Regions from separate parts of the Sporomusa rhizae genome, predicted to be linked through region 1. Evidence: riboswitches for the same ligand, from Rfam matches in the RefSeq annotation. Region 1 holds a riboswitch; the other holds the start of a gene.
The links. Region 1 has a riboswitch for cobalamin ahead of SRRS_RS03880 (TonB-dependent receptor domain-containing protein). Riboswitches for the same ligand answer to the same signal wherever they lie in the genome.
Positions count from the first base shown of each region.

Region 2: it holds a riboswitch for cobalamin, as region 1 does, so the genes downstream of both, SRRS_RS05335 (ATP-binding protein) here and SRRS_RS03880 (TonB-dependent receptor domain-containing protein) in region 1, are expected to answer to the same signal.

Region 1 covers NZ_CP156925.1:844,047-852,262, reverse strand. Annotated here, with positions in the region: gene SRRS_RS03880 (TonB-dependent receptor domain-containing protein) at 1-3,489, opposite strand, end outside; cobalamin riboswitch at 3,667-3,851, opposite strand; gene SRRS_RS03875 (hypothetical protein) at 4,246-4,479, opposite strand; gene SRRS_RS03870 (TraY domain-containing protein) at 4,606-4,788, shown strand; gene SRRS_RS03865 (GNAT family N-acetyltransferase) at 4,960-5,415, shown strand; gene SRRS_RS03860 (helix-turn-helix domain-containing protein) at 6,014-6,238, shown strand; gene SRRS_RS03855 (hypothetical protein) at 6,562-7,632, shown strand; gene SRRS_RS03850 (hypothetical protein) at 7,892-8,059, opposite strand; gene SRRS_RS03845 (hypothetical protein) at 8,148-8,216, opposite strand, start outside.
Region 2 covers NZ_CP156925.1:1,169,859-1,178,074, forward strand. Annotated here, with positions in the region: gene SRRS_RS05330 (sigma 54-interacting transcriptional regulator) at 1-1,771, shown strand, start outside; cobalamin riboswitch at 2,022-2,203, shown strand; cobalamin riboswitch at 2,399-2,581, shown strand; gene SRRS_RS05335 (ATP-binding protein) at 2,734-3,762, shown strand; gene SRRS_RS05340 (VWA domain-containing protein) at 3,783-5,660, shown strand; gene SRRS_RS05345 (MotA/TolQ/ExbB proton channel family protein) at 5,693-6,328, shown strand; gene SRRS_RS05350 (ExbD/TolR family protein) at 6,315-6,725, shown strand; gene SRRS_RS05355 (energy transducer TonB) at 6,725-7,498, shown strand; gene SRRS_RS05360 (ABC transporter ATP-binding protein) at 7,630-8,216, shown strand, end outside.

The DNA.
Region 1 (8,216 bases):
CTTAAACACCGGTGTCAGTTGGAAGGTGCCGGAGCGGTTGAGCTGCATGGTATCCTGCAGTTGGAGGTGCCAGCGCTCAATCTGATAATATTTCAGCCATTTGCCGGCACCGATGGAGCTGTCCCGGCCACTGCCGGTGCTATCGTCGTCCCCGTTTTTAAGGTACTTATCCAGGTCGGACAGCTCGGTATCCATCCGTTCGCGGGAATAACCGGCATACAGCTCTACGAGGTGGCTGCCGCCCAGCTTCCAGGCGGCGTCCAGAGACCCGCCGAACCGTTTGCTGCGAAGGTTGCTCCAGGCCAAGCCGGGATAATAAGCCGTGTGGGCAACCGTCTGGTGGCCGCTGCGCCAGTGTTTGTCCGAGTCCCGCCAGTCGATCTGCCAGCCCCAATCCAAATTGCCGGCCTGCTGCCGCCGGCCCACCGACAAGTCGGTCTGCCTGATCTCCTGATAAGGAGGGTGCAACCGCCCGATGAGAGGGTATTTCCGGTATTCCTCCGCAAGATCACAGTCTTCATCACCGACACTCTCGGCAAAATGCCGGAACTGGTCTTTCACTGCCAGCTTGACCTGCCAGTTCCCGTCCTGCCACTTGAGCAGCCCGTCGGTCAGGTGATAATCATTATTCCGCCGGTGCCGCCGGTCGGCTGTCAACGGCCCTAAATTCCCGTACTTATCCCTAGGGTGATAGTGGTTGGTATAGGGGAAATCGCCGTCGCTCTGGTCGCGGTTGACCGCCAGCAGCAGGCTGCCCTGACCGAGCGGGGCCGTCACCTCCAGGTTGCCCTTGTAGCCGCCGAAGGAGCTCAGGCCGGCTGACACCGAGCCGCCGCTCTTGCCGGGCTTCTTGGTGACAATGTTAATGACGCCACCCATCGGCGCGCCGGCAAAGCGGGCCGGAACATAGCCGCGGTAGACCTCGATGCGGGCGACATTGTCCATCGGGATGGCCGACAGGTCCACACCGGTTTCCGAGGTAAGGTTCAACTCCACGCCGTCCAGATAAATGCCGACCTGAGCGGCCGTACTGCCCCGGACGCGGGCTACGCTGTAGTTTCTCGATCCCCGGACTTTTTGGATGTGGACACCGGGCACGGTTTCCAGGTAATCAGGCAGCGTCTTCTGCTCCCCCTGGAAATCCTCCGGCCGGATGACCGACACGGTGCCGGGCGAAAGGTCCCGCTCCCATTTGGGGCGCGGGGCCTCGACGGTTACCGTTTCGAAGGTGTAGTCCGCCGGTTCGGTCAGGGTTGCCGCAGCAGTCTGGCGGTCCGGCTGCTCTTTATTGCCCGGTATGCTTTTGCCCTTAGGCGCGTCCGTGCGCTGCAGCCGTGTGCCATCCGCCATTGCCGTTGTTGCCTGGCCGGCTGAAAGCGGATCCTGCTTAAGTGGCGCCTCCGTTTGTGGTGATACCGGTTCGTCTTTCACTGCGGCCTGACTGTCAAGCGCTTGCGGCGTAGGGGCGGCGGCTGACACCCTAGCCGGAGCCGGTTGGCTGTGTCCGTCTCCGGCCACAGCTGCTGTAACTGCTGCCGCCGGCTCCTGTAACCGGCGATCGGCGTCTGCCTTGCCGGCCTTAGCCGGCAAGCCCCATTTCCAAGCCAGGCCGCCATTGATCTGCCAGTCTTTGCGGACATCGCCGCCGGTGGACTTGCTAAATTCCAAAAACGCCGAACTGTCGCGGGCCGTTTGCAACCTGGCGCCTAGATTAAACTCCACCCAGGTGTCCTGCCCCGCCCCGGTCAGTAAGGCCGCACGGTCACCGGAGAAACGGGCTTCCAACTTACTGCTGCCGAAATCATGCAGGGCCGTGACGGCAGCGTATGCGTGACCGCGGTGCTGCTCATCGCCGAACTCCCTGCCCACGGTCACGCCCAGCCGGCCGACCACCGGCCGGTCAGCGGTTTGCGCAACCGTTAGCTGGTTGGGCAGGGTGTAGCTTACCCGGTCGATGGTGCCGACCGATAAACCGGCCTGGGGTTCATAATACCAGCCGTCAGACAAGTCCCGGCGATAACCGTACTGCGCACTGATCCCGCTGGCCCAGCTGTCATACTGGGCTGTATTGCTGCTGTCGCTGTCATAAAACTGGTAGTCGTTTTTAATTTTCGTCATCCGGGCCGCCAAATCCAAATAGTGGCCGTTGTTGCCGGTCCAGGAGGCGTAGGCTCCCATGCTCGTGCCGGTCAGGTCCCCCTGGCCGGTGGCATAGCCGGCATCGGCACTGATCCGGCCCAGCATCAGGCCGTAGTACAACGTCCCGTTAAAGAAATCACCCTCCCGGGTCTTGTCAAACCCGACCTGCAGCCCGTCATAGCTTTGGTTGAAGCTGCGCCCGTACGCGCCGTGGCTGTTCAGCTTGCCCCGGAAGCTATGCGCCCAGACCTCTTCACTTACCGGCCTGTCCGCCGCCCCGGCAGGGAACGCCGAATCTTTTTTCGCAAAATGCCGGGCATGCAGCTCATTCATACGGTTAAAGAGATTGTCCTCTTCAATGCGCCAGACATTGCGGAAAGCCAGTTGGGCATCGCTGGCCATTTTGCCGGATTCGGAAATGACACCGGTATTGTGAGACTTCACCCCCAGCAGGATTGCTTTCCCTGCCTGTAGGTTGTTCCAGTCGATGATCGGTATTAGTTCGTAAATCCGCAGCGGACCGTCCACAAGGGAGACTTGCCCCAGTACATTAACCTGCTGGTAAGCAGCGCTGCCGGCGGCACTGAGATCAACCACAACATAATTGTACTTCATTGGATCAATAATCTTATCTATGGGCCGCAGGAATACCCCACCCGCGCCGCGTACTAGGCTCTTATAGCTGGGATCATAGGCAGACTGCACGTAGATCGTGCCGCTGCCGGTCAGTTGTTTAACGGTAAAGCCGCCTACCGCTGCTGTTCCTATGCTCGGAGTTTTTACATGGGTATTGATGCGAAGCACAACGTTACCGGTTAGGTTCAGTTTTTCCACCGTCAGGGCGATCGGTTTTATACTAGGCTCTTTACTAGGAGAAGGCTCCTGATAGCCCACACTGTTGCCCTTCCAGGCCAGATCCAGCATACTGCCGGCAGACAAGGTAAGCTCGGCAGCAGTTATATAAGCGGCCCTTGTTACCGCCGGCAAATCCATCGGACGCCATCTTTCTCCGGCCAGCAATATAATTGGCGCATTGTATTTTTTTGGGTTTGTTGGCACAGTTCCGGCACCACCCTTGGTGGCTGTCGATTCGTAGGTATCATAGCCATCGATCTCCCCTTTTGATGTCCAGGTACCATCTGCCGGAGTGGTAAACGCAGCCGCCGTATTGATAAACGCGGTTAAGCCCAACACCAGCAACAAGACCAGGCGGAGCACCACACATTTAGCGCCGCGCCCACCGCTGCTGCGACGGATCGATTTCATCCGGCCGGTGTTTTTCGCCAGCTCGGACACCACCTGCCAACAGGCGCGGGCCCGGTTCCAAATGACTTTGTAGATATGGTTCAAAGGTAATCATTCCTTTTTATCCTGTTTTTTCTTCGTTACTCTTTTGCCTATACCCCAATTAGGGCTTGGCTTAGTTTTGCAATAAAAAAAACTCCCTCAACGGAAGTTTTTTATATCCAATTACCCGGAAATTTTTCGGTAATTGTACATAATCTCCTCCCTGTCGCTCGCAGGTAAAATGGTGATTGTCGAACAGGCAGTTCTCCTGACTCCGGTTCATCGCTGTCCCGCGCCTTCCCAAAGCCTGATGCTTCAGTGGCAAAAATGCGAGACTACTCCCCGTTACAGTGGCGGGACCGTGCCGGTATTTCACCGGACTTCCCTATTAAGCCCTTGCGGGCACCTATCCCCGAAATATGCTGTTGTTCTTTCGGTTTCATCTTATGATGGATAATTCTGGATTATGACTGTTTATCCCTTCAAATGGATATAATTTTTCTGCGGACTCTTTCCATAAACTTCAACGCGGACAATGTTGGGCTGCCTTTTCCCCAAATTGAAGCCGGGTGTTTGCTGCACTGTACTGGAAACAATCGTATGTGGAACATACCCTTGTTTTCCATTCGGTTGTCTCCATCACAGAGTGTCGCGTTGTGACAGTAGGCAACAAGTGTCTATTAGACACATTTTAAAGCAGACTTTGCCCTTGTTTGTCGGCTTAACAAGGTAAGCCTGCCGTGGTTTAGTTTGCTCTTTTAGTTACTCCTTTCCGTAAGTTCAATTTTCATGAACCTTATTATGTAGTTTCGTGTCTGCTCAAAGTTCGTATCTAAATGACTCAAACTCTGCCAGCGCTGCCTCCAGCCGCCGGAGAGCTTCGGTGGTATCTGCACCTTTGCTCAGTCGGGAAAATTCATCAGATGCCTTGCGAATTCTATCATATATCTCGCTTTCCCGTTTCCGGTACTCTGCCGATGTTTGCCCTCTTACCAGGGAAAATCCGCCGACGCAATGATTCAATTTTCTTGACCCTTGTCCATGTAGTAGCAATACTGGCTTCCCTCCTTTCCATAGTACATTTTAATCATATCACGCCGTCATTTTGCCGTCAATACGCCATATTTAACTCTTTTAATATACAGTTATTGTAATCAGGCTCTATTGGAGGAGATTATCGTGTCACCTAATACGTCTAAGTTCACACTTCGTATCGACCAACAAACACTCGAAAAGTTTCGCTATATTGCTGACAATAATTTCAGAACAGTCAATAAAGAGCTAGAAATGATTATAAAAGCTCATATAGCCACATACGAGGCAAAAAACGGCGAGATTAAGATTGATTTAAACACAAAATAAAGTAGACTTAAAAGCGCCGGATCAAATAGAAGTCGTCAGTTAGCCTCTTTCCTGTTTCTCTGGATTACCTGGTAGGTAGAAAGGATAACGCAGAAACAAATAAATAAGCTCAACCGGTAAGGTAGGCAAAGCTGCGCTTAGTGTGAATATCTATGTGTGAGGATGATGGCTGTGAAATTTATATATACAGATGGCCGCAACCAAGATTTCATTAACCTCTGCAAATTACTTGATGAATATCTCAATGAAATTGCCGGCGGCGAAGAAAACCGAAAGCAGTATATTTCCTATAACGCACTTGATAATATTCACGATGTAATCTTAGCTCATGATGATGATAACGAGCCCATTGGCTGCGCCAGCTTTAAACGCTATGACGAAAAAACCGCTGAAGTAAAACGGGTTTTTGTAAAAAAAGAATACCGCAGGAAAGGCATTTCCAAAACGTTAATGATTCTATTAGAAAAACGAGCGAGAGAAAAAGGTTTTAGCACTCTACTATTAGAAACAGGTGCACCTCTTGTCGAAGCTATAGCCTTATATCATAGCCTGGGTTATCTTATAATCGCAAACTATGGCCAATACAAAGATTTGCGAGGATCTGTTTGTATGCAAAAGAATTTATGATGAGCCGTACTTCAAAGCCCCGTATGTAAGACCCTCAAAAATTTAATAGAAACTAACCAGTGTACAAAAACCAAGCGATCAAACGCGATACAATTGATTGCTTGGTTTTTAATTACAGGGAACATCTACCGCCGGAATGACTAATATTCCAAATAGAGCAAATAGTAATGGAGCATACTTGTAAAAGACCCGCATCTTATCCCCTCTTTACGACATTTGGAGCCATAGCTGATTCACTGTCCCCTGTTTCATTTTATTCATGGCACCGTTCACTCGGCACTCTAGATTTCCTAAAGTGCAGCACAAAATAAGGCAGTCCATTGAAGTTATAACGTCGCTGATTTATAATAAAATAGTATATTTGTAACCAAGTTTGGACGCGCTGCGCTACCTTTCATCGCGCACATCCCGCACTACTTCCATTCCTCGTCATGTGTGGAAGCTTATTTATTTGTTTGTTGGATTTACCTTCTTCCATTTTGTCTGAGACTTGCCATCTTGTATGACAATTATATTTTTTGTGCCAATGGCACGTTTTTATACTCATATTATAATGTGCAGTTAGCACAAAGTCAACTTATTTTTAAGGGATGATGGTATGATTTTACCAATATTAGCGGAAAGACTTAAATATTTACGCGAACAACGGAACTTTAAGCTGAAAGAAGTGGCTACGGCTGTTGGTATTACACCTAGTGCAGTCGGTTCACTAGAACATGGAAGAAGACCGATAAGTATCATAACACTTATTAAAATGGCTAAATTCTATGGTGTATCGACTGATTGGCTTCTGGGCCTAACAGGTAATCCTGAAAGAAATTAGTTCGAAGTAACTCGCTATTTTCTTTTTGTATGCCTTGTCTTAATATTGGCTGGTGCCTGCTACATTATAATAGATATATCTAATCCTGTGACTAAAATTTTATATTGTCTAAAAAATCCATCCATATACTGAATTGGTCCGCAAAAATTTATAAACTCGTACCTCCTCTAATTCCTACTACCTCATTCATGCAATCGCCTAATTATAAATTAGCTTATTAAAAAAAATCAAAAACAGAAAGAAATCTGCGATTATTAACAAATTAAATTACCCTTAATAATTCGAGATAATTTCGAAGTATAAATTTACAAAGGAGAGGCAAGATGGATAATCGTCCTTTATGGGAAAGACTATTTTACTATTTGATATCCTTTATTTTGCTAATATTTTTAGGGTGGATATTAATTTATAATCTCCAACATCAGCAATCTATAGATACGAATAATCTTTTAATTTTACTATTAATGGTCTTTATAACTTTAGGTTTTGTTTTTGATAAAATCTCACTTGGTAAAATATTATCGGTCGATCGTCAAGTAAAAGAGCTAGAAAAAAAACAGAAAACAATCAATGATGATAATCATAAATTTAAAGAAGATATAATGAAAACTCTTTTAACCTCTATAACACAAGTAAATCAATCAACAAGAACATCAAATAATATTCACATTGCTTCTGTTTTACCAGCTACTCCCGAGGATAAAAATACTTCAGAACAAAACGAAGAAAATAACACTAATCACGAATTATCCTGTAATGATAATTTAAATAACCAAAACTCTTGTATCTCTTCAATAACAAATAAGGGAAGTAATAATCCTTCCCATAAAGATTATTATATACCTGCCCAGTTAAGGCCATACATCTCAATGGAAATGCTTGATACTCTAAAGACTTCAAATTGGCGAGGAGTTCTAACTAATAACATAATCGCAATGATTGCAATCATTGCTTGTGCTAGAAAGAAAGGAATAAGCGCAGATTCTATATCATTTGATGTAAAAATTGGCTTAAATAATTCTGACTTTGTTAGTAAAAGAATTGTCGTATTTGATGGATTTTCCAAAGTTTTATATGCTGATTTATTTTTTGAAGTTCGAGTATGTCGCATACCTTATAAAATAAACCTTGACAGAATAGAAGTTATGCTTAATCAAATAAGAACTTATGCGACAACAAACAGCGTTCAAGCTAAATTGATATTTATTAACGCTATTTATGACGACGATAGATCCGATAACGAAACCATATTTTTGAGAAGAACTCTAAACCACCATTTAGAGCCTGCTATAAAACAGGGCTTGTTAGAGATTGATACATTTGAAGCAACGCAAAGTAATATTCTTGATGTTTTTAGGCTAAACTGCGAAGCCGCAGCTACCAATCTAAAGTAAATCAGAATAGAACGATACATCATAGCCATAGGTATGTCAAAATATAATCGACTAAAGAAAGGGATTACTCTCTCGTCTTTAGTCGATTATTGTTCTAGAGAATACCAAAAGGTACCGTCAAGATAGTTTCGCACGCTTACTGTCTAATTTCATTTCGGGACTAAAGAGTTAGGCATAAGAAAAACTGCCCTTTTAAGTTGGGCGGTAAATAATTTTCTCCACTTTAATTAATGACAAATGTGCTTCTATGTATAAAAATTTATTTTCCTTTTCCTCTTGTAAAAACCATCATAACAACCGGGGCGACTGCTAATGCAATCTTACAAGCTTTTTTTATTGCTCCACCGGCTAAGTTTCCCTTTTTCGTTAAACAATGCTTACAGATAACCCCATCATTTTCTTTTTGACAAAAGATACATCTACTCATCTCGGTCCCTCCAACAGCAGTTTATTTCCAGGTATTTCAAACATTACATTTTCGACGTTTTGAGGTATGTTAAATCGGTTAACTAGACTTATGTCCCCAAAAGCTTCTTAGGGTTATCATACCAATATTCATTAGTTATGTTCCCATCGTGAACTAA
Region 2 (8,216 bases), 330 kb from region 1:
GAACGGCCCGCCAATTGATATACTCATGAGCCGTGGTGGTACGGCCAAATTTCTGGCTGAGAAATTTTCCATGCCGGTTATTCCTGTTAATACTGGGCCTTATGAAATTTTAGCTGCATTAAATGAAGCCCGGCAGTATTGCAGAAGAATCGCGATAACATCATATAGCGATCAGTATATTGGATTATCCCTGATGGAAAAAGTTTTGGATATTTCTATTACAGAAGTTATAATTACTGATTTAAAAACTCTAGAGCGAAGAATTGCTTCACTTGCTTCCGAAAACTACTGCATAGTTGGGGGCGGGGCTTCTGTTGCCTATGCCCAGAAGGTTGGATTACCAAGTGTTTTTTTAAAAACGAATCGTGCAACATTACAATCAGCCTTTCTTGAAGCAGATCGATTGGCTTCACTACGAAGGGAAGAAACCAGAAAATCACGTCGACTGGAAGCTATTTTGGATGCAACCTATGACGGGATTATTGCCGTAGATGCTCATGGCGAAATTGAAATATTTAATAAGTCAGCAGAAAAAACACTGAATATTCGCGCCACAGAAGTAATTGGCAAAAACATTGCCGAAATAGTACCGAATTCCAGACTTGATCATATTCTTCAAACGGGACAATCTGAAGAGGGTGAACTCCAAGATACCGGTAATACTCGCATACTTACCAACCGCGTTCCGGTAAGATACGGTTCAAAAATTGTAGGTGCTGTTGCTAGTTTTATGGAGTCTTCAAAAGTCGTGCAAGCTGAGCACAAAATCCGGAAAGAATTGACGGCGCAAAGTCAATTTAAAGCTAAAGCAACTTTTTCAGATATTATCGGAGTATCGAAAACATTGGAAATAAAGAAGAAAATAGCAAAAAATTTCGCTCAGTCATACCTATCTATAATGCTTTATGGAGCATCAGGAACAGGCAAAGAACTTTTTGCCCAGAGTATTCACAACGCAAGTGAACGTGCAAAAAATCCTTTTGTAGCTATTAATTGCGGAGCTTTACCCCACACGCTTCTGGAAAGCGAGTTGTTCGGTTATGAGGAGGGTGCATTCACGGGGGCCCGCCGTAAAGGCAAGCACGGTTTGTTTGAACTGGCACATGGCGGAACCATATTTTTAGACGAAATCGATGCTCTTCCTATCGAAATGCAAACACGTCTTCTGCGTGTTCTACAGGAACGTGAAGTATTGCGAATTGGCGGAGAATCAATAATTCCAATAAATATCCGTGTTATAGCAGCATCTAATAGAAGTGCAGAGGACTTACTGGAAAAGAATATTATCAGGGAAGATCTTTTCTATCGGCTAAATGTACTTTGGATCGAACTTCCGACACTGGCTGACCGCCGTGAAGATATCAAACACTTATGCGAACACTTTCTCCCCGCCGAAAATAAGCATCAACTGAGACCAATCGTCGCTAAGATATTGCCATACTTTGAAAAGTATACGTGGCCTGGCAATATCCGGGAATTGCAGAATACTATCCAACGCTTAGCTTTTTTTGTGGATTCATTTGAGCCGGAAGAAGATGTTAAAGACTTTCTACGATTGGTGGCACCAAACATATTGAGAGCAGTGGCTACTTCTTTTGAAGACGATATCTCACAAATTCGCCCTCAAGTAAAAGAGTTCGAGCACGAGTTGATCCAAAAAGCTGTTGCTGAACACAAGACACTAGAACAAGCCGCAGCTCATCTGGGGATAGGAAGGTCAACCCTTACCCGTAAACTAAAAAAAATCCGTGAGAGGCGGTTACCTAATTGAAAAGTCCAGGATGGCTCCCGGGTTGCAAGAAATGCGGTAAACATCAATTCATCCCCATATAGTGAGTAGCCATCAAACCTGAGATATTGAGATCAGGGAGATAATCAGTATGAAATAGTAACAAAATGATTGTCTATAAAGATAAAGATGCTGGTAGAAACGTATTTATTTGCGGCACGGCTTGTGCGAAAAATCACAGCAAAGTATTGACAAACTATGTGATGTTCTGTAGTATGAGAAGTAATGAAATTTTAATATTATTGAGTTAGGTGCCTAATGGGCTTAATAGGGAAGACCGGTGAAATACCGGCGCGGTCCCGCCACTGTAACGGGGAGTAAGCTTAAGATATACCACTGGAACAATTGTTTTGGGAAGGTTTAAGCAAGCTATGATCCGGAGCCAGGAGAACTGCCTAGCTGACAATCGCCGTTTTTTTTACCCACGCGGTTATGGGGAGGGGATTACAGCTAAGCATATTCTTGGATTAATCTCAAGAACTGTGCGATTTAGTCTAATTCACTCCTGATAGTTGATATCAGGAGTTTTTTATTAGTTTGCTGTAGGAAACTCCCGGTTGCTTTGACAGTCGGGAGCTTTTCATCCTGCTAAAGCATAATTTTTTTCAAAACAGAATAACAGGGTTAGGTACCCGTAAGGGTTTAATAGGGAAGACCGGTGAAATACCGGCGCGGTCCCGCCACTGTAATGGGGAGCAAGCTTAAGATACACCACTGGGATGAAGATCCCGGGAAGGTTTAAGTAAGCAAAGATCCAGAGCCAGGAGAACTGCCTAATTGTCAGTCACCGTTTTACTCACGAGGCATGGGGAGGGGATTATATATAAGATGTATTTTTGCATGCTTTTTAGTCAAGAGACCTTCCGTACTTAGGTAAACGAAGGTCTCTTTTTTCTTTTGCAGTCAACTTCACACATAGGAAGTCAATAAGGAGATGAATCGATTTGAAACATACTGCAGTGTATCCGTTTACTGCTATCGTCGGACAAGAAGATATGAAACAGGCACTTATATTAAATGTAATTAACCCCCTGTTGGGTGGAGTTCTGATTAAAGGGGAAAAAGGAACAGCCAAATCAACCGCGGTTAGAGCGCTTGCCGATTTATTGCCTGCCATGGAAGTAAGTAAAAACTGTCCGTTCCACTGCGATCCGGCGGACCCTGGCCATCTGTGTGACAACTGCCGGGATAAAGCCGGAGCAGAAGAACAACTGTCTACTCAGTCAGTTAAAATGCGGGTGGTGGAGCTGCCGGTAAGTGCTACCGAGGATCGGGTAGTTGGCACACTGGATATTGAACACGCTATCAAGCACGGGGAAAAGAAATTTGATCCCGGCATTTTGGCTCAGGCCAACCGCAATATTTTATATGTGGATGAAATTAATCTTTTGGATGACCATGTTGTTGACGTGCTGTTGGATGCCGCCGCCATGGGGGTTAACACGGTCGAACGCGAGGGTGTGTCCTATTCCCACCCGGCGCGCTTTGTGCTTGTCGGCACGATGAATCCCGAAGAAGGCGATATCCGGCCGCAGCTCTTAGACCGTTTTGGCTTATCGGTGGCCGTGGCCGGAGAAAACAAGCCAGAATGGCGGGTGGAAGTTATCAAACGGCGGTTAGCCTATGAACAGGATACAGATACCTTTGCTCAGCAGTATCAGGAAGAACAGGAAAAACTGGCAGCGAGTATCATGCAGGCACGCGGCTTACTGCCCCAGGTAACTATCAGCGATGAACTGCTCCTGCTTGTTGCCAGGCTGGCTATTGCCCTTGATGTTGATGGCCACCGGGCTGACATTACCGTAATTAAGACTGCCATGACGCTGGCAGCTTTCGCCGGACGGGTGCAAGTGGAAAAAGAGGACGTAAAAAAAGCCGCCCACTTGGCGCTGCCTCACCGGATGCGACGGCGCCCATTTGAGGACGGAACGCTGGACTGGGATAAAGTCGAAGCCATATTTGCCGAACAATAGCGGGCGAGAGGAAGGATAATATGCAACGCATGATATTTCCTTTTGCGGCGATTGCCGGTCAGGAAGCTGTCAAGAGAGCGTTACTCATAGCTGCCGTCAATCCGAAAGCAGGCGGGGTTGTGGTAGCAGGAGAAAAGGGTACCGCCAAATCAACGCTGGTTCGTTCGCTGACAGAAATCACCGGACAAACCCGAATTATTGAATTGCCGCTTAATGCCACGGAGGATATGGTGTTTGGCGGCCTGGATATGCAGTATGCTGTGGAACAGGGTGAGCGCCGCTTCTTGCCGGGCATACTTTCCAGAGCCCATAACCAGATTCTTTATATTGATGAAGTTAATTTACTGCGCCACGATTTTTTGGGCAGTCTTTTAGATGCGGCGGCCACCGGGCAGCACCGGGTGGAACGTGAGGGGATTTCCTGTTTGCATAAAGCAGCTTGTATCCTCATGGGTACTATGAATCCGGAAGAAGGAACTCTATCGCCGCAATTTTTAGACCGGTTTGGCTTATATGCTGCTGTCAGTAAGGAGCGGGATGAAGCTGTACGGGCGGAGATTGTGCGGCGAATACTTGACTATGAAGCAAACCCTGCAGAATTTGTAGAGCGGTATGCGGCAGATACTGAAATAATCAGACAACAGGTGGCAACTGCTAAAAGGTTGCTGCCTAAAATTGCGATAGCGGAAGCAATGATGCAGCTTTCGGCGCAAATGTGTGCCAAGGCCAATTCGGCAGGCCACCGGGCTGAACTGTTCCTGTTAGAAGCAGCAAGATCTATTGCGGCGCTTGCCGGACGAACCTATCTGCTGCCAGCCGATCTGGAGGAAGCCGCTTGCTATGTATTGCCGCAGCGCATGCGACAGGAAGAGCAGCCGCTGCCGCCGGAACCACCAGAGCAAAATGAACAGCAGCCTCCTGATGAGAATCCGCCAGACCAATCAGACAATCAGCCACCACCGCCGGCCGATTCGCCTGATGACCGGCAGGATGAGTCCCGGGAGCAGAGCGATCCGCCTGCTGACCAGCCGCAGAATGAGGGCGGCGATCAGGAGAAAGTGGCAGATATAGACACTACCTTTCCTTTTATCAAGATGGATTTATCTTTGCCCCAGGATCGTCAGGAACGCCGCGGCAGTGGCAAACGCAGTCTGACGCGCACCGATACCAAACAGGGGCGTTATGTGCGTTCCGGTATTCCGCGCGGCAAGGTGACGGATTTGGCTTTTGACGCTACCTTACGGGCCGCTGCGCCTTATCAGAAGTTCCGGAAAAGAGACAAATGTGCCATTGCCATTGAGCAGGAAGATCTGCGGCAAAAAATTCGGGAAAAACGTATTGGCAGTACTATTTTGTTTGTTGTAGATGCCAGTGGTTCCATGGGGGCGCGTGAGCGAATGCGGGCCGTCAAAGGAGCCGTATGCGCCATGCTGCAGGATGCCTATCAAAAACGGGATCAAGTAGGCTTGATTGCCTTTAGACGGCAGACCGCCGAGGTGCTTTTGCCCATTACCCGCAGCGTTGATTTGGCCCAAAAATGCCTGCGGCGTTTGCCGACAGGTGGTAAAACGCCCTTGGCGGAGGGGTTGTCAGCCGCTTTGAAAGTGCTGGCTTCCCGCCGGCAAAAAGACCAGGAAATGAAACCGGTACTGGTTTTGGTTACCGATGGCCGGGTAAATACGGCTGCAACTACAGGCGGTGACGGGATGGAAGAAGCTTTAAAAGTAGCCGGGAAAATAAATAAGGCAGGCGTACATAGTGTGGTTATTGATACCGAGCGGGATTTTGTTAAGCTGGGACTGGCCCGGGTTGTGGCCAGGGAGATGGGATCAACCTATTACCGTCTGCAAGACCTATCCGAACAAAACATTATGCATATTGTTAGGACTTTGTCTTAGCAATGGGCAAACGCAAAACGGAGGAATAAAAAATGAGCTTTATAGCGGAATGTTTTAGTGTATTTCATAAGGGGGGGCCGGTCATGTATATGATTTTGGCCTGCTCGTTAGTTGTGGCAACGATCGGTGTGGAGCGGTTTTTGTATTATAAAAAAATGAACACCGACATGCAGAAGTTTATTGGACAGCTTACCCCTTTACTGGAACGCGCCGACTGGACGGCGGCCGGGGAATTATGCCGGCAGACCCAAGGGATCGCCGCTATGGTTGCAGCGAAAGGCATTCGCTATTTACAATGTGGCTGTGCGAATGTGGAAACTATACTTGAGGGGGAAGCGGCTTTAGCTGTGGCCGGCCTCAGGACCAATCTAAGTCATTTGGATACCATTGTAACGATTGCGCCGCTATTAGGGCTTTTGGGAACCGTTATCGGCATGATCAGCTCTTTCAGCGTTATGAATATCAAATCCGGTCAGCCCCATGCGATTACCGGCGGGGTTGGCGAAGCACTTATTGCCACTGCCTCCGGTTTATGTGTAGCTACTTTGGCTATGCTTGTCTACAGCTATTTTAACCATAGATTAGATCAACTGATTACTAATATTGAGCAAACTTGCCTCTTAGTGATGGGGCATATCAAACAGGAGAAATATCATGAAAATGCGTAACTTGCGTACTGAGCGCCAGCCCAAGCTTATGATCATTCCCATGATTGATATTATTTTTTTTCTCTTGGTGTTTTTTATCATGAGCACGCTTTACATGGTTGATCAGCAGACCATACCTGTTAATTTGCCACAGGCGGCCTCAGCTCAAAATGACAAGCCGCTCAGTGTGGCGGTGGCGGTTACGAAAGAAGGCCGTATTTTATTTGAGCAGGAAGAGATACCGTTGGAACTGGTTAAAAAGCGGGTGCAATTGGAGCTTGCGAAACAAAGGGATATAGTGTTTGTGCTGCGCTCGGATAAAATGGCTGAATACGGCAAAGTAGTAGCCGTACTCGATGAATTAAAGCTGGCAGGTGCACAACGAGTGTCTATTGCGACAGAAAGGAAGGATAAGTAATGGATTGGGGAGGAGGCTCACGGTGGCGAAAAGCCTGGATTATTTCGCTTATTCTACATAGTTTTGTGCTACTAAGCATTGGGTGGATGGCGGGAAAGGCTTTGCTGCCTGTGGAGCCGCCGGAAACCTTAATTGAACTGGAATTATCAAATGAGCCGGATAGTCCGCCGGGGGGAGCATCATTACCGGAGCAGTGGCCGGCAAGCAGTGCGGCAGTGAATCAGCTGCAACAGACGGCAGCACGGCAGGTTATGCAGCAAGTTACCCAGCCATTTTCGCAGCCAACCGCGGCAGTAGAGGCGGCAGTGGCTGTCAGTGCCATGGCGCTTGAGTCTGTTGACACCAGTGCCATTGCTTCTCCAGGTGCCGCTGCAAGCGGCGGGGGTGAAGCATCGTCAAGCGGTTCCAGCTCCGGTGGAGGTTCAGGTGCGGGATCAGGCTCCGGCGCAGGTTCCGGTTCAGGCTCGGGTGAAGGTTCAGGATCAGGTAGGGACATTATTCGTCCTAGCATCCTCTCGCAACCGAAGCCGTCGTATCCTGAAGCGGCCCGCCAGGCAAGAATTGAAGGTACGGTAGAAGTTAGAATTGAAGTTTTGGCAAATGGGCGTGCCGGTGAGGTGAGTGTCAGTAGTTCAAGCGGCTCAGACCTTTTGGATGAGGCGGCTGTGGCAGCTGTTCAGCGTTGGCGGTTTGTGCCGGCTAAGGTAAGAGAAACCGGACAAAAAATTGCTTGTACAGTTAAAGTACCGATAAATTTTCGACTTAGCTCGTGACCGCAAGATAGATCCCATGCGGGAAAACACAATGCTTGCAGGATGGAATTTTTCTTTATGGTTGATGAACAAGGGGGATTCCAGCTGTGCGAAACCCAGAACAACTATTATTGGGTGAAGAGGTTTGTAACATGATTCAAATAAGCAATTTGGTCAAAAAATTCGGTGAGCGCACTGCGATTGACGGAATTTCGCTGAATATTGGGCAAGGAGAAATTTTTGGCCTGTTGGGGCCAAACGGGGCAGGCAAAACGACCACGATTAGGATGTTGACCATGCTGACCCGCCCTACCGCCGGTACGCTAAAAATTAATGGCTGGCAATTGCCGCAGGATGAGCAAAAACTCAAGCAGATGATCGGCATTGTGCCGCAGCATTTCAATCTGGATACCGATTTGACGGTACAGGAAAACCTGGAATTACACGGCAGGCTGCAGCATATTCCCCGGGAGAAGCGCACCGGACGTATTCTTGAGCTTCTGGAATATGTAGAGCTTGCCGACCGTGCGGATGACAAAGTGCAGAGCCTTTCTGGCGGCATGAAACGGCGGCTGATGATTGCCAGAGCGCTCTTACACGAGCCTAAAGTCTTATTTCTTGATGAACCGACAGTGGGCCTTGATCCCCAGGTGCGGCGGCGACTATGGGATTTGATTAGATGTATGGCCAATGATAAGCTGACAGTCCTGCTTACGACCCATTACATCGAAGAAGCGGA